Regions from separate parts of the Streptomyces sp. NPDC005141 genome, predicted to be linked through region 1. Evidence: riboswitches for the same ligand, from Rfam matches in the RefSeq annotation. Region 1 holds a riboswitch; each other region holds the start of a gene.
What was found. Region 1 has a riboswitch for cyclic di-AMP ahead of ACWD68_RS18705 (M23 family metallopeptidase). Riboswitches for the same ligand answer to the same signal wherever they lie in the genome.
Positions count from the first base shown of each region.

Region 2: another riboswitch for cyclic di-AMP. It lies ahead of ACWD68_RS33220 (transglycosylase SLT domain-containing protein); the one in region 1 lies ahead of ACWD68_RS18705 (M23 family metallopeptidase).
Region 3: another riboswitch for cyclic di-AMP. It lies ahead of ACWD68_RS31405 (NlpC/P60 family protein); the one in region 1 lies ahead of ACWD68_RS18705 (M23 family metallopeptidase).

Region 1 is NZ_JBSFYW010000021.1:56,206-61,665, forward strand. It holds gene ACWD68_RS18690 (helix-turn-helix domain-containing protein) at 1-545, shown strand, start outside; gene ACWD68_RS18695 (DUF6126 family protein) at 575-691, shown strand; gene ACWD68_RS18700 (tyrosine-protein phosphatase) at 734-1,531, opposite strand; cyclic di-AMP (ydaO/yuaA leader) riboswitch at 2,351-2,508, shown strand; gene ACWD68_RS18705 (M23 family metallopeptidase) at 2,513-3,436, shown strand; gene ACWD68_RS18710 (SGNH/GDSL hydrolase family protein) at 3,763-4,548, shown strand; gene ACWD68_RS18715 (TetR/AcrR family transcriptional regulator) at 4,759-5,379, opposite strand.
Region 2 is NZ_JBSFYW010000059.1:8,797-14,256, reverse strand. It holds gene ACWD68_RS33235 (FAD-dependent oxidoreductase) at 1-281, shown strand, start outside; gene ACWD68_RS33230 (hypothetical protein) at 468-1,373, opposite strand; gene ACWD68_RS33225 (HAD family hydrolase) at 1,732-2,541, shown strand; gene ACWD68_RS33220 (transglycosylase SLT domain-containing protein) at 2,699-3,466, opposite strand; cyclic di-AMP (ydaO/yuaA leader) riboswitch at 3,470-3,656, opposite strand; gene ACWD68_RS33215 (CocE/NonD family hydrolase) at 4,364-5,460, opposite strand, start outside.
Region 3 is NZ_JBSFYW010000052.1:28,120-33,579, forward strand. It holds gene ACWD68_RS31395 (PadR family transcriptional regulator) at 1-202, opposite strand, end outside; gene ACWD68_RS31400 (hypothetical protein) at 351-668, shown strand; gene ACWD68_RS31405 (NlpC/P60 family protein) at 713-2,437, opposite strand; cyclic di-AMP (ydaO/yuaA leader) riboswitch at 2,446-2,618, opposite strand; gene ACWD68_RS31410 (hypothetical protein) at 3,075-3,305, shown strand; gene ACWD68_RS31415 (alpha/beta fold hydrolase) at 3,377-4,003, opposite strand; gene ACWD68_RS31420 (beta-glucanase) at 4,836-5,460, opposite strand, start outside.

The sequences.
Region 1 (5,460 bases):
TCACCCTGGAGGCCGCCGCCCGGGCCGCGCGACTCTCACCCGCCCATCTCTCCCGTCTGGAGACCGGGCAGCGCCAGCCCTCGCTGCCGATGCTGCTCACGCTGGCCCGCGTCTACGGTACGACAGTCTCCGAACTGCTCGGCGAGACGGTCGCCGACCGTGACGCGATCGTGCGTGCCACAGACATGGAACCGGCCCCGGCCGGCGGCTGGACCTACTGGCAGGCCGGCGCGGCCGGCCGCGGCATGCAGGCGCTGCGTGTGCACGTCCCGTACGGCTCGCAGGGCGACATCGTGCGCGTCCACCCCGGCGAGGAGTGGCTGTATGTGCTCCAGGGGCGGCTCAGGCTGCGCCTCGGGGACACCGCGCACGTGCTCGCGCCGGGGGACAGCGCCCACTTCGACTCGCTCACCCCGCACCGCATCGCGGCCGCCGAGCGCGACGGGGCCGAGCTCCTCTTCGTACACACCCTCTTGCAGAGCCCCGTCGCCGCGCTGTGCCTCGGCCCGGCGACCGGCCACCCCACCTTGGGAGACACGTCATGACCGAACCCACAGAACCCCGTCGGCGCTCCATGGAGGAGAAGTTCCCGCGCGCCCTGTGGGTGCGGCTGATCATCTACGTCGCCGTCGGCCACCTCTTCGCGGCCTTCATCTACCTGCTCTTCACGCTGGGCGCGCAGAACCAGTAGCTCCCCGGCAGGGCCCGCGGAACCGGCGGGCGCCCGGGCGGCTCAGTCCAGCAGTCGTTCGCGCAGGCGCTCCCGCAGCTCCGGCGTCATGCCCAGGCCCTGCTCCAGATAGACGTCGACACTGCCCCAGGTCTCCTCGATCGCCTCGAAGGCGGCCGTCAGGTACTCCGCGCGCGCGTCGAACAGGGGGCTGAGCAGCTCCATGACCTCGGGGGAGTACGCGGAGGCCGAGGAGTTGTTGCGGTGCACCTTGTAGCGGCGGTGCGCGGCGTTCGACTCCAGGTAGTCGGCCACGATCGCGTCGCGCTCGACGCCGAGGGCGAGCAGGGTGATGGCGATGGACAGTCCGGCGCGGTCCTTGCCGGCCGCGCAGTGCATCAGCGCGGGCACGCTGTCCTCGGCCATCGCGCGCAGCACCTGGGAGTGCTCGGCCGTGCGCTCCTTGATGATCGTGCGGTACGAGCCGATCATGCGGTTCGCGCCCTTGCCGTCGCCGAGGATGGCGTGCAGCTGGTCCAGGTCGCCGTCGCGGACCATCTTCCAGAACTCGCCGCCGTCGGCCGGGTCGGACAGGGGCAGATTCACGTTCCGCACGCCCGGCAGCTCGACGTCCGGGCCCTCCAGCTTCTGGTCCGCGGCGTTACGGAAGTCGAAGATCGTGTGGAGCCCCAGGGAGGCGAGGAACGCGGCGTCCTCCTCCGTGGCGTGCGCGAGGTGGCCGCTGCGGAACAGGTGCCCGTAGCGCACTCGTCGGCCGTCCGCGGTGGGCAGTCCGCCCACGTCGCGGAAGTTGCGCACTCCGCCGAGCTCGGGCTCGGTCGACGGGACCTGCTGCGTCACGGGGGCTCCTCCCATTCGGCCGCCGGGGTCGCCGGGCTGGACTCGGCGTCACTCGTCGGCAGTTGTCTTCGGCTCGCGCTCTCGACGATACGACATGGGTTCCTGAGGCAATGAGTTGTCCGCGGCCGCAGCCTTCCGGGCGAGGCGCCCATGATCATGTCGGCCCCGATCGGGACCGTTCGAAAACGCGGGGGCCGATGATCGAGACAGGCGCGGATGCCCGGACCTGGCCTTTCTCCGGTGCGCGCGGCGGTCACGCGCTACACGTTCACCGGACACGACGGGCCGCCGCGTCCGCACCGGGACCCGCGGATCACCTACGGCGCCCCTGCGCCGAGGCGCGGCGCCATGCTGAGCCGGCCACGGGCTCAGGATGAGCGGACGGGACCCGACATCAGTACACGAGCGCTGAGAAACAGGCGAAATCAACCTGAATGCGGCATCGCCGCATCGCGGTGTGCGGACCGGACTCCGTGAAGGTCTGGATGTGACGGATATCCATCGGCGTCGCATGTGACTGTTCTGTCCGAATTGGCGCCTTCATTCCAACTGTCCCTGGAATAGGGCACCGTGGGACGAGTCGCGTGAGGAGCGTCATATTCGTGACGATGCGTTGCCGTCCCCATTTCTCAACCCGCCCGCGTTCCCGGGCGGGTTGAGGGGCCGGAAAGATCGTCATTCCACGGAGGGTGACGGCAATTCCCGCATGGATCAAGAAAGGTGAGCGCACAGAAACCGCACATAGTTGTCGACGCGCTCTCATGTCGCTTACGTTCTGCCTCAATCCGGACGGACGCCCAATCCTGCCGCCGCCCGGAATCCGCACACTCACCCGTATACGGCAGGAGCGGGGGACCCACAGGTTCCGTGCCTGGTCCGGTCTCCGGAACAGGCTAGGGGTACAGCCGCGCAGCAGCGTGGCCGGGCATCTCCAGCCCGCACCCGACAGCTCACCTCGCAGGCGCCGGAGAGGAATTCGTCATGCCCGCCAAGGGTAAGCACCGCCGTCCGAAGTCCCTGCGTTTCACCCGCTCGATCGCCGTGGCCGGCACCGGTGGCGCCGCACTCGCGCTGCCACTGATGGGAGCCACCGGCGCCCACGCCGCGACCCCGGCCACCGCCGTCGCACAGCACGTCGAGAAGGCCGCGACCGCCGCTCCCGCAGCCAAGAAGGCCGCCACGACGAAGACGTACGCGGTGAAGTCCGGCGACTACCTCTCGAAGATCGCCGACGAGCAGAACGTCACCGGCGGCTGGAAGAAGATCTACTCCGACAACCGCTCCGCCATCGGCGGCGACCCGTCGCTGATCCACCCCGGTCTGAAGCTGTCGCTCGGCAAGAAGGCCGCCTCCGCGGGTGCCACCCACTCGTCCACCCGGACGACCGCTCCCGCGGCGAAGGCCCCCGCGGCGAAGGCTCCTGCGGCGAAGGCTCCTGCGGCGAAGGCCGAAAAGGCGACCACGGCCACCAACGCGGCCTCCGCCAGCAGCAGTTCCGGCTACACCCTGCCCGTCGACGGCGCCACCCTCGGCACCAGCTACAAGCTGGCGGGCAGCATGTGGTCCAGCGGCTACCACACGGGCGTGGACTTCGTGGTCCCGACCGGCACCACGATCAAGTCCATAGCCGCGGGCACCGTCGTCTCCGCCGGCTGGGGCGGCGCTTACGGCAACCAGGTCGTCATCCAGCACGCCGACGGCAAGTACTCCCAGTACGCCCACATGTCGTCGCTGTCCGTCTCGGCGGGGCAGACCGTGACCGAGGGGCAGCAGATCGGCCTCTCCGGCGCGACCGGCAACGTCACCGGACCGCACCTGCACTTCGAGGTCCGCACCACGCCGGACTACGGCTCGGACGTCGACCCCGTCGCGTACCTGCGCGCGCACGGTGTCATCGTCGGCTGACGCCCGGCGCCGCTCCTGAAGCCAAGCCCTGCTCCTGACGGCAGGACTGCCTCCGAAGGCCGGACCCCACGATCCCCGGGGTCCGGCTTTCGGTGTCTCCCGTACAAGGCGCGTGACCGCCGTGGAGCGATGTCCCGTGATTTCCCCTGCCCTTGGGTGGTCGCTGCTTCAACAGCCTTGATCGGAGCGCTATTCCGGAGTTGACCAATACTTGGCCAGTGGCCTTTCTCACCGCACGTCAACCCTTCCCTACGGTCGCGTAGCTCACATCCAAAGGTGAATCATGGCTCTTTGTGGCAGACGATTCGAAGAGTGACAACAGATCAGTGATCGGGTCGTACGTGGCGGTGGGGGACAGCTTCACCGAGGGCGTCGGCGACCCTGGGCCCGACGGGGCCTTCGTCGGTTGGGCGGACCGGTTCGCGGTCCTTCTCGCGGACCGGCGCCCCGAGGGCGATTTCACCTACACCAACCTCGCCGTACGCGGCAAACTGCTCGACCAGATCGTCGAGACCCAGCTCCGGCGGGCGAAGGACCTCCGCCCCGACCTGGTCTCGTTCTGCGCGGGCGGCAACGACATCATCCGGCCCGGCACCGACCCCGACGAGGTCGCGGAGCGCTTCGAGAGCGCGATCGCCGACCTCACCTCCGCCGTCGGCGCCGTCATGGTGACCACCGGCTTCGACACCCGTGGCGTCCCCGTGCTCAAGCACCTGCGCGGCAAGATCGCCACGTACAACGGACATGTGCGGGCCATCGCGGACCGCTACGGCTGTCCCGTCCTCGACCTCTGGTCCCTGAAGACGATCCAGGACCGCCGCGCCTGGGACGGCGACCGCCTGCACCTCTCGCCCGAGGGCCACACCCGGGTGGCGCTTCGAGCCGGACAGGTGCTCGGCCTCGACGTGCCCGCCGACCCGGACCAGCCCTGGCCGCCCCTGCCGCCGCGCGGCACGCTCGAGATGCGGCGCGACAACATCCAGTGGGCGCGCGAGTACCTGGTCCCGTGGATCGGACGACGGCTGCGCGGGGAGTCCTCGGGCGACCACGTGGCGGCCAAGGGTGCCCTGTCACCGGACGACATCAAGATGCGCATCGAGTCGGTGGCCTGAGACGGGACCACCCCGCGAGGATTCGGGCCGACGCGACCGGCCGGGCGGCGGCCGGGCGGCCGCGTCCGGGGCGAGCGGTGCCGGGCCGGGCCGACCGGTGAGTGACGGTGGCATGACGGCGAGAGAGCGGCGCTGGACGGGGTGAGGGGGTCGGGCGTACGAGGCCGAGGGCACGGGGCCGGGCGTACGAGGCCGGGGGCACCGCGCCCTCTAGCGCACTGCCGCCACCAACGCCGCGCGTTCGAGGCCCAGTTCGCGGGCGAGGGCCTCGTCCACCCACTCCTGGGTCCGCGCCCGTGACACGGCGCCCGAGTACGCCGTCATCTGGACGGCCAGTCCGTCCAGCAGCGCCGTGAGCCGGAGGGCCGTGCTCGTGGGGTCCGGGCAGCGGAACTCGCCCGCGGCCACGCCCTCCGCGATCACCTCGGTGATCGCGGCCTTCCACTGCCTGTCCAGATCGCGGGTGACCTCGCGCAGCGCGGGCTCGCGCAGGGCGGCGGCCCAGCCCTCGATCCACAGGCGCCAGCCCTTTGCCTGGCCCGTCGGGGCGTACCAGCGCACGGCGGTACGGAGGCGTCGCAGTGCCGTCGTACGGCGGCCGAGCAGCTTGCGGAGATGGGTGAGGTCGTCCTCCGCCGCGTAGGTGAACGCGGCGGCGACCAGCTTCTCCTTCGTGGAGAAGTGGTACAGCACCAGCGCGTTGCTCACCCCGAGGGACGAGGCCACGTCGGCGATCCGTACCGCCGCCACGCCGCGCGCCTCGATCTGTTCGACGGCGGCACGCAGCAACTCCTCACGCCGCTCCGCCACGCTCAACCGCACTCTCGCCACGCGGCAACCCTACACAGCCCCTTCGGGAGAGGCCCCGCGGGAGTTGACGCCTTCCTCGACGCCTTCGGCGCCGGGGGCCGG
Region 2 (5,460 bases), on a different contig from region 1:
GCGGCCGGGTGGACGAGCTGTCCGCCGATCACGTCATCGCCGCGACCGGCTACCGCGTCGACATCGCCGCGATGGGCTTCCTCGGGCACGAGCTCCGCGCGGAGCTGGCGGTGAGCCGCGGTACACCGAAGCTCGGTGCCGGCTATCGGTCCTCCGCGCCCGGGCTGTACTTCACAGGGCTGCCGGCGGCGGCCTCGTACGGACCGGTGATGCGGTTCGTGTGCGGGACGGAGTTCGCCTCACCGCGGTTGACCAGGCATCTGGTGGCCGCACACGGGTGAGGGATGGCAGCCGAGGGCGCGGTGGTCGGTGGTGATGACAGCCGACGGTGATGATCACCGGCGGTGCGGGTGGTCGGCGGTGCGGGCGGCCGCCGACCGGGGCCGAGGGGCTGCGTCCGGCCGCCGAGCCGGCCGCCTCAGTCGTCAGTGCTCCTCCGTCAGTGCTCTTCGATCAGTGCTCTTCCGTCAGCGCTCCTCCGGGAGGGTCCAGGCGGCCGAGTCGCGGGGTGGGGCGGGGCGAACGGCCCACGCGTGGAGGTCGCCGTCGGATTCGGGGGAGCCCGAGGGCAGCATGCCCCTGGAGTCGGGTTCGAAGTAGAGGCCGTACGCCCAGAACTCGGGGAGTTCGTGCCCCAGCAGGTCCTCTCCCATGGGCTTGAGCTCCGCCGCCGCGTAGCGTTCGTTGATCCTGGCGACGGACTCCGCGTGGGGGATGCCGAAGCGGGTCACGAGTACGTTGGTCATGGCACGGAAGTAGTCGAGCCACTCCGCGTCGAGAAGGATCAGGAATTCCTCCGTTCTCGGCGCGCTCTCGTAGATGGCGCCCTGTTGCCAGGCCATGAAGTCCGCAATCTGCTCGGGTGGGTTGGCGGCCCGGGTGGCCTCGATCTCCCACCCCGGGCAGTCCATGTCGAAGACGACGACGGGGAGGGCGCGGCCGAAGATCTCCACCAAGTGGCCCGTGGCGTGGAGGTGGCGGGCGAGGTCGATGACGGCGTCGTAGAAGTGGAGCCGGAGAAGGTCGGACCTGGCGTCCAGTTCGTCCTCCTCTTCCTCCGGAAGATCCATGGTGAGGAGGTCGTGGTCACCGTCGAACCAGATCCCCATTTCTTTGACCTCGTCCACGTAGAGAGGACTTCCGGCAGGGTCTTCGGGGATGTTGCCCAGCATCTCGAAGCCGTCCAGCAGCCACAGGGCGTAGTTCCAGCGGGCCTCGCCCGGGTCCTCCGGGTAGGTCTCCCGCTCGTACTGGGTCTCGGTGTTGTAGCCGATGGCCACGTACGGGTGGCGGTCGTCGCCGTCGATCCGCCAGATCCGGAAGGACAGGGTGTAGATCTCGGACCGGAGGGATTCGGGGAAGCGCCGGATCACGGCTTCGGCAGCGCTGCGGAGGTGTTGCCGGAAGGGGGTCACCGCGCCGGAAGGGCGAGGAACCCGCGCTGAGGGCTCAAGGGACATTGCTCTCCCCGGACTTGTCGATGGTGGTCGGCGATTCCTGGAATGGTGTGCGCGTCGTCGGGTCGGCCTGCTGCCGTGCGCCGGTGGGGTGTTGGGGTGTTGTGATGGGTCATGTGCGGGAAAGTCGGTGTGGGCGGAAGTGGACCTTGCATGATCCGAAGCGGTCGCAACGCGCTAACCACCGTACGGTGAACGGCGTTGCTGACGGGATACCGGACGTCGTCCGGTTCACGCCGGGCCGATGAGTCGTTCGATCCGTATTCTTCGGATCATGGCCGCTCCGACTGCATATTCACTCATCGCCACTGACCTGGACGGAACGCTGCTGCGCGGCGACGACACCCTCTCCGACCGGTCGCGGGCCGCGTTGGCGAAGGTGGCCCAGGCGGGTGCCCAGCACCTCGTGGTGACGGGCCGCCCCGCGCCGCGCGTGCGACCGCTCCTCGACGAACTCGGGGGTGAGGGGCTGGCGGTGTGCGGACAGGGGGCCCAGTTGTACGACGCCGGGGCGGACCGGATGCTGTGGTCGGTGACCCTGGACAGGGAACTGGCGGAGACGGCGCTCGGCAAGATCGAGGCGGAGGTCGGGCTGCTGTACGCGGCGGTGGACCAGGACGGCGTGGACGGTCTGACGCTCATCGAGCCGGGATATGTGATGCCGCATCCGACCCTGCCGGCGGTGCGGGTGCGGCGACGGGACGACCTCTGGTCGGAGCCGATCAGCAAGGTGCTGCTCCGTCACCCGTCCTTGTCCGACGACGAGTTGGCGTCCGCGGCGCGGGGCGTGGTCGGTTCGCTGGCGACGGTCACCATGTCCGGGCCGGGCACCGTCGAACTCCAGCCATGCGGGGTGACCAAGGCGACGGGCCTCGCTCTCGCGGCGGCGCACCTCGGCCTCACTCCGGGCGCGACGCTCGCTTTCGGCGACATGCCCAATGACATCCCGATGTTCGACTGGGCCGCCCGTGGTGTGGCGATGGCCAACGCCCATCCGGAACTCAAGGCGGTGGCCGACGAGGTCACCCTGTCGAACGAGGACGACGGAATCGCGGTCGTCCTGGAACGCCTCTTCGGCTTCTAGGGACCGGTTGCCTGTTGCAGGGAGCCGTCTGCTTCAGGATCCACCTGCTTCAGGGGGTCTGCCTGTTCCAGGGATCGGTCAGGCGAGGAACTCGACAGGCAACGCGCCCGCCGGCGGACCGAGAAGGTGCCGCCGGCGGGTGATGGTGAGGGTGTGATCAGTAGGCGCCGTTGACGTTGTCGATGGAGCCGTAGGTCTTGGCCGCGTAGTTGCAGGCCGCGGTGATGTTCGCGACCGGGTCGTAGGGGTCCATCGACGTGCCGGGGACGTGGAAGGCCCGGAACGTGGGGTCGATGACCTGGAGCAGACCTTTGGAGGGGGTGCCCGCGACGGCGTTGGAGTCCCAGTTGTTGATGGCCAGCGGGTTGCCGGAGGACTCGCGCATCACGTTGCGGTAGATGCCGTCATAGCTGCCCGGGATGCCCTTCTCCGCCATGATGTCCAGGGATTCCTTGATCCAGCCGTCGAGGTTGTTCGTGTACGTCTTGGCGGACGCCTGGGTGGCGGTGGTCGCGGAGGACTTGGCGACGGCCGGGGTCGCCTTCGCCGTCTTGACCGCCGTCGACTTCAGCGTCTTCGTGCCCACGGTGAGCTTCAGGCCCGGGCGGATCAGGGCGGGGTTGTCGCCGATGACCGCGCGGTTCGCCTTGTACAGCTTCTTCCAGCCGCCGCTCTCGGGGTGCTTCTGCGCCACCTTGGACAGGGTGTCGCCCGCGACCACCTTGTAGGTGATGAGCTGGACGTTGGGGACCACGGCGGTCTTGGCGGCCTTCGTGAGCTGGGGGGCCTGAGCCGGGGTCGCCGCGTGGGCGCCGGTCGCGCTCACGAGCGGCAGGGCGAGGGCGATGCCGCCCGTTCCGGCGGCGATCATGCCCCGGGTGATGACGTTGGTCTTCGTGCGGCGGTGCTTGCCTCGTGCGGGCATGACGAATGTCCTCTCCGACGCCTGCGAGGTGAGCTGTCGGGTTCGGGCGGGAGATGCCCGGCCGCGTTATGGGCGCGGCTTCACCCCTAGCCGGTCCGGTGTCCGGATCGGCGGCTTACCTGTGGGTCCCCCGCTCCTGCCGTGCGTGGGTGGGTAGCCGGGCGGCGGCAGGATTCGGCGATCCGCCCGGGATCGACGAGAACGTATGCGAGAGCACATGTCCGGAACAAGGCCGGATTTGGTCGTGAAGATCGATTTCGCCTGTTTGGGGCGAGGGGGAAACGTCCGATTAGAGCGGAATTGAATCCTCAACTTGCCTTTAGCAAATGGGTTGGCGGGGTGATGGGGTGGGGTGACGCCCGGGCTCTCGCGTGACTCAATTCACGAGACCAAGGGTCATCAAGGCGGCATGCCGGGCAACTCGGGCATTGTGCTTCCGGCGATCAAGGGCGCCGCGTTCCCGGAGGGCGGCAAGAGAACCCCCAGGCAGAGGGATTCGGGCCGTGAGGATCGCGAGGGAAGTGCCCCGTGCCGGGCCGAGGTGCGGGCCCGGCGCAGGCCGGGCCGCGACGGCCGTGGGTCGGACCAGGCCGGGCGTGGGCCGAGCCGGGGCGAGCGCGGGGTGAAGTGCGGCCCGTGGCGCGGGTGTTCGGCGCATGCGCCGGATGCCGGCGTCGGGACGCCGGGCGGACCGGGCCGGGACGGGCGGCGCGTCCGGGGCTGGGACGGGCAGCGCTTCCGGGGCCGGGACGAGCAGCGCTTCCGGGGCCGGGACGAACGGCGCGTCCGGCTCGGGACGCGCGGCGCGTCAGTGGTCCTCAGGGGTGAACTCCCGCTCCCGCGAGCCCTGTCGGCCGACGGTACGGGCGTGGGCTCCCGCCCCCGTGCGGCCCGAGGTCAGCCGGTTGTGCGCGGGATTCTCTTCTCCCAGGTCCGGTGGAAGACGACCTCGTCACCGTCCTTGCAGACGACCTCGTCGGACGTGATGAAATCCTGCGCGTCGCAGCTGATGGTGGAGGCCGTCTCGACGCGGGCGTCCCACGGCAGGTCCGGGCGGTGCAGACGGATCGACCAGGTCGAGCGGGCGTGGGCGGACAGCGGGTCGGACGCGTCGATCGTGTACGTCTCCCGGGCGTCCTCCGTGCATTCGAGGCCGTCGGGATACGCGCGGGTGCCGCCGAGGCACGGGTCCACCTCCAGGCGCCAGGTGTCCGCGGCCACGTCACGCAGGACCAGGCGTTCCGGACGGGGTTCGTCCAGTGTCTCGGAGACGGCCACGCCGAGGGGCTCCGCCTCCTCCGGTTCCCCGAAGGTGATGGAGAGGTCCGACTCCCTTGTCCGTACGGGGAGTTCGAGGGAGCTGCCGATGGGGTCGAGGGTGAAGCCCGCCTCCGAGCCCGGCTGGGGCCAGATCCAGGGCCAGTAGGTCGAGGAGACGCTCAGGCGGATGCGGTGGCCCGCCGGGAACGCGTAGCCGATGCCGTTCAGGTCGAACGCCACGTTCTCCGTGGTGCCGGGTTCCGCCGGAACCGTCCGGTCGAGGCCTCGGCGCGCCGACAGGTTCAGGGCGCCTCGGGTGACGAGCGTGGACGCTCCGTCGGGGGCCACGTCGCAGAGACGGGCGATCACCTGGCCCCTGGGCGACGCGGGCGTCAGCCGCAGATCGACCCGCGGGCGGCCCAGCACCCAGGTCTCCGCCGGTACCTCGAACTCGAAGCAGGTCGACCGGGCGTCCTCCTCCCGCTGGTCCGGCGGCAGGTCGGCGTCGTTGCCGAGGGGGAAGAAGCGGCCCGCGTCGACCCCCGTGTGCTGCGGGGACCGCACCGGCACCGGGGTGCCCTGGAGCGCGTACGTGATCGGGGTCACCGAGGGTGAGGGCCAGGCCGGGTCACCGACCCAGCGGCCGGGGAGTTCCCCGTACACGGTCGCCGGAGGATGCGCGTCCATCACGTACGAGCGCAGGAGGGGGACGGAGAGCGCGCCCGTGTCCTCGT
Region 3 (5,460 bases), on a different contig from region 1:
CGCTCTCCTGGCGCACCTGTGACAACAGCCCGGCCTCGAGGAGGCGGTCGCACTGCGCGTACACCTGTGCGTGCGGCACCGACCAGAAGGGCGCGACCGTACGTGCGGCCTCCCCCTTGACGTCGTACGCGCTGGCCTCGCCCAACTTGTCGATGATGCCGAGCACGAGAAACGAGGCGGTGGTCAACCGAGCATCAGCCATGGGGCGACCGTATCGCCACCCGATCACCACGCGGCAGGCGCCGTCCGACGCGAAGAAGCCCCGGGTGCCCGGCACAATGCGGGGTAGACGGGCGATCACACAGCCGACCGCACTTCAGGCCCGCGGGGCACCCACGCAAGGAGTTCCTGTGACCACCTACGTCATCACCGTTCCCGGGACGTTCGTCCACGGCCTCTCGGACGCGTCCCGCGCCGACGTGGAACGCAGGCTTCGCCCTCAGGACCCTCAGAACACGGACCTGGGCGAGACCGAAGAGCTGAGCCTCCTGACCGTCGACGAGAACCACACGTTCTCCGTCCGGCTCGAAGTCGAGGCGGCGAATCAGAAGAGCGCCGAGGTCGAGGCCGTCCGGCTCGTCGCCGGCGCGCTCCGCGACAGCGGCCTCTCGGAGGACGACGCCCCGCTGGGGCCGGCCGCCGTCACGGGGATCGACCGGGAATTCTGACAGCGCGCGCCGCCGCGGCGTTCCTCCGGAGGTCCGGGTCGGTCTCAGGCCGGACGTACGACGCTGTGGATCGACCCCTGCCCGGCGTAGTGGATCGACTCCTCGGCGATCCGCGCACCGGGACTCGGGGCGTGGATCATCATGCCGTCACCGACATAGAGGCCGACATGGCTCACGTTGCCGTGGAAGAAGACCAGGTCACCCGGCTGGATACCGGTGAGGGCGATCGCGGGGCCGACCTTTACCTGGTCCTGCGTCGAGCGGGGGAGCAGCACCCCGGCGCTCTTCCAGGCCGCCTGGGTGAGGCCGGAGGGGTCGTACGAACCGGGTCCGGACGCGCCCCACACGCACGGCCTGCCGACCTGCGCACGGGCGAAGGCGACCGCCTCCGCGGCCCTGCTGTCGTATCCGACGACCGGTGCGGCGGCGGGAGCGGCAACGGTGCCGGCAGCCGCGCCGACACGGGTGAGGCTGTCGATATCGAACCCCGGAGTCGGATCGACGGGCGCGGGGGCCGTGGGCCAGGGCTGGTCGCCTCCGGCCGGCCACGGCTGCCGCCACCCGGCGTCGACGGGCAGGGCCGCCGACGCGAAGGAAGCTGGAAGAGGCGCCGACTCGAACGAGGTCGGCAGCGGTGCCGCTGCGAACGAGGTGGGCATGGGCGCCGGCTCAAAGGATGCGGGCAGGGGTGCCGACGCGAACGAGGTGGGCATGGGCGTCGATTCGAAGGATGTGGACAGGGGTGCCGACGCGAACGAGGTGGGCATGGGCGCCGGCTCAAAGGATGTGGGCAGGGGTGCCGACGCGAACGAGGTGGGCAACGGTGCCGACTCGTACGTAGTCGGCAAAGGTGCCGACTGGAACTGCGCGGGCAGCGGCACCGACTCGAACGAGGTGGGCAACGGAACCGACTCGAACGAGGTGGGCCGGGGCGCCTCCACCGCCGGGCGGTACTCCACGGCCGACCGGTACTCCATCGCCGGAGCCTGCACGACCGGCATGCTCTGCCGCGCGATGTGCCTCGACAGCAGCGCCTGCGCGGCGGCCAGTTGGCGCCGGGCACGATCCTTCTTGACCTGGAGCGGGGACAGCTGCGACGCGGCGTCAGGAGCGGATGCCGTCGGCAGGGCCGCACGAACCGCCGCCCCAGGCCCCGCTGCTGCCGGGCCGCGCCCGGCCGTCAGTTCGGCCGCCGGACCCGCTGTCAGTTCCAGCACGGGGCGCGCGGTCAGTTCCGGAGTCGGACCCGCGGTCAGCTCTCGTGCCGGTGCCGCGGTCAACTCGGCTACAGGGCGGCCGGCTTGCTCCACCTGATATGTCGTCGGGCCATCGGCCGGACGTCTCGCGCCCTGTGTCGGGCGGGCGGCTTCCCGACCGCGGCTCGGCTGCCTGTCGGCCGGAAGCACGGCCGGGGCCGAGGGTCCGAGCCGGGAGCGCGCCCCGTCGAACCACTGCCGCATCAGGTCGGCCTGGGCGGGGTCGACATCCGCGCGTCCCTGACCGGCGGCTCGCCGGTCGGGCTTGCGGGAGAGGTTCGCCAGGGCGCGGGTCGCGTTGAAGTTGCCGGTGGCGTTCTCCGCCTGGTCGTAGAGCGACGAAAGCCGTTGGCGGACTTCTTCCCGGCTGGGCTCAGCGCGCCCGGCGGGCGACTGGGCGTTCCCCGTGGGGGCGAGCGTCGACTCGCGCGACACGGCCATCGCCGCGACGGCGGCGTCCCGCACGCTCGGCAGATTGGTGCCCGAGGTGGGCGGGGTGCGTTCCGGCGCCATGGGAGTGGCACTCCTTCCGTCATCCGCCTACCGGGTTAGCTGTCGGGTTCGGGCGGACGGTTCCGGAAGGTATGCCCTACGGCCCTTGCCTTGTGAGGCAGTTGGGCCGATTCACCCCAAGTTCGGTGGGTCCCCGGCTCCGGCTGCCACGGGGACAGCCAGGACTCGGCGGAGGCCGCGCCGCCCGGCGAGCTTCGCCGGAGGGAGTCGGACGGCCTGGTCGCCAACTTAGCCATGTTGTGCACCCCATGTGAAGATCCACGTCCCAGATGTCCGATACATTTTCGTGACCTTCATCGCACGACCTCGCAGGGCGACGGTGAGGGCACGCGCCGTACTCAGAACAGCGGCGGAGCAACCCCGTTGGGGGCGATCGGAACTCTCTTCCCGTCCGGCCGCCCTGGTCCAGCCCCTCCCGCCCCGCCGCTCATGCGTCCCGCGGACCAGGTCGCGCCCTCCCTGCCTGTCGGAAGTGCGTAAGGAACTGGCGTCCCCTGACAGCTCGTTCGACATCGACGGCGCCCGATGGTCACACCGTGACCGGTTGTGGCCGAGCTGGGCGGATCACCGCTGTGACCACGTCCCGGCCGTACCTTCGAGGCACGGAAGACCACGAGAGCGAGTCGAGGATCCCCACGTGCACGATGCGCCGATCTATGCCCAACTGATCTCCGAACGCGGCGACATACCCACGCTCGTCCGGAGCGAAGCCCGTCGGCTGCAACGCGACTTCGAATGGATCCTCAGCTGGGATCCGTCGACGGGCGCCCCGCTCCCCGCCTCCGCCGCACGACTGGCGGCCGGCCCTCGCCGCGGCTTCTCCACCGGCCCGGACCCCGACGACCGGCTGGACTCGACCGGCCACTAGGACCTGTCCCGGTCGGTCGCGGCGGAGACGCGGGCGCCGGTCTCCTCCGCCGTGATCGGCCGGACAGGGTTCTAGAGAACCCCGGGTTCGCTGCCGGGCCACTCGGCGGAGAGCGGTCCGAGCCCACCGTCACCCCGGGCCACCAGCTCGGCGACCGTCGAGGCCGTCGCCCGATGCCAGGTGCCCGCGCGTCGGAGCATCGCGTGGTCACCGCCCTCGACCCGCACCGCGCTCGCGGCGGAGCCCGCCTCGTCGGCCCGGCGGACGAGGGCGAACGACGCCGCGGGATCGGTGACCCGGTCCCGGTCTCCGTGCAGCACGATCACGCGCTTGTCCCGGAGGTGGGCCACCGGCTCGCCCTCCGGGCACCAGGGCGCTAGGGCGACCACGCCCCGGACCTGCGGCGCGGCCGCTGCCCGCAGGGCGGCGCGACCGCCCATCGAGTGGCCCACGAGCACCACCGGCACCTCCCCCACCAGATCGGCGAGTTCGGCGAGCGCCTGCCGGACGTCGGCGACAGGGTCGGCGTCCGCACCGTTCCACCCTCTGTGGCGGTAGCGCACCTGCCCGACGAACACGTCCTCGTCCGGCAGCGCCCGCGTCACAGCACGTACGAAGGGCCGCATGCGCACACGGGCGACATGCCACGGACGTGACGGGGCCCGGCTGTCCGCCCTGCCACCGTGAAGGATCAGCACGGCGGCGCGCGTCGGACCCGAACCCGGACCGGTGGCGCGACACGGCTCCAGCGCCGCGGGTGTCCCGGTCGCCCCGGGCCGGGACACATCACCGGCGGACATCCGCGCTGAGCCTCGCATGGCACCTCTTCACCTTCACGGCGTCTCTCCACGCCTCGCACCGGCCGAGGAAGAATCGTCCCACCGGCCACTGGATATCCGTAGCCGAAGGGACAACGGTTTGGTGGCGGACCGGGAGAGGTCACGACCAGTCCTCAAGGATCGGGTGAGCCCTGCGGACCGCGCCCCGGTTCCAGAGGCCACAGTCCGGGCCACAGTCCGGGTCACAGCCGGGTCACAGGTCCGGTGCCGCTCCGCGGAGCGCGTGCCGACGGGGGCGGCGACTCACTCGGTAGTCTCGGGCCGGGCGCGGTAGCCGTTGCGCCACTCCTGATAGAGACGCCACAGGCGTTCGGCCCGCGGGCAACGCCCCGACTCCCGCCGGCACGTACGGCAGCTGCCGACGTGACTGACGTACGCGGCCTCGGGGGCGTCTCGCCCCGGTTGCGGATTCGTCATGGCCCTCGGCACCCGTCGGCACGACGTGCACGGGCGCAGCGCCGCTACTGATGCCGTACTTCCGCGCCGAGGGCCGCGGCGGATGCACTTGTCGCGGCTCGATTCCCCTCGGCCGTGGGTGGCTTGCCCGCTTTGCCCCCGCCCGCCCACGTCACAGCGCCCGACGAGCGACCCCGGATGACGGAAGCGGGCTGCCGAATGGCCGGCCCTGACGTCCGACAGCCGCTGCCTGCCGCCTCTGACCACCGCCTACCGCCCCACCGCCCGGCGGGCGTCAGTCGAGGAGGCCTACGTCCTCCACCGCGGGGAACGGCTCGTCGAACTGAGGCCTGCGGACGTGCAGATGGGCCACCTCGAACGCCATCTCGGAGATCTCCGGGGGTGGCGCCGGGTGGTAACGCCCCGCGCACACGGACAGGTTGACGATGAGGTAGGCCCGCCAGGTCCTGCCCACGCCGCGCCGGTCGGCGAAGGCGCGGGTCCCGTTCACCCACCACACGACACGGTGGGCGCCGAACTCGACCACCAGGTCTACCCAGGCTCCCGGCCCGATGGCCTCGTCCCGGTAATAGCGGTGGGTGCCGCGTACATGGTTGGAGAGTTCCAGCAGGTCGGGGTTGTCGGGGTGGTACTCGAAGAGGTCGATCTCCTGACCGCCGTCGCACCACGTCCAGATGGCCGGCCAGGCGCCGGTCTCGGTGGGCAGCCTGACCCGCGTCTCCAGCACGTCTCCCGTGCGGACCATGAACGCGTCCGCGCTCCCCTCGGTGGTCAGCAGGCCCGCGTTCCATCTGCCGTCCGGTCGCCGGGTCGCTCTGAAGCGGCCCGTCCGGCAATAGGCCGGGTCGGCCACCAGATGGTCGAGCTTGTCGTCGTCCGGATTGACCGGACCGCCGTCG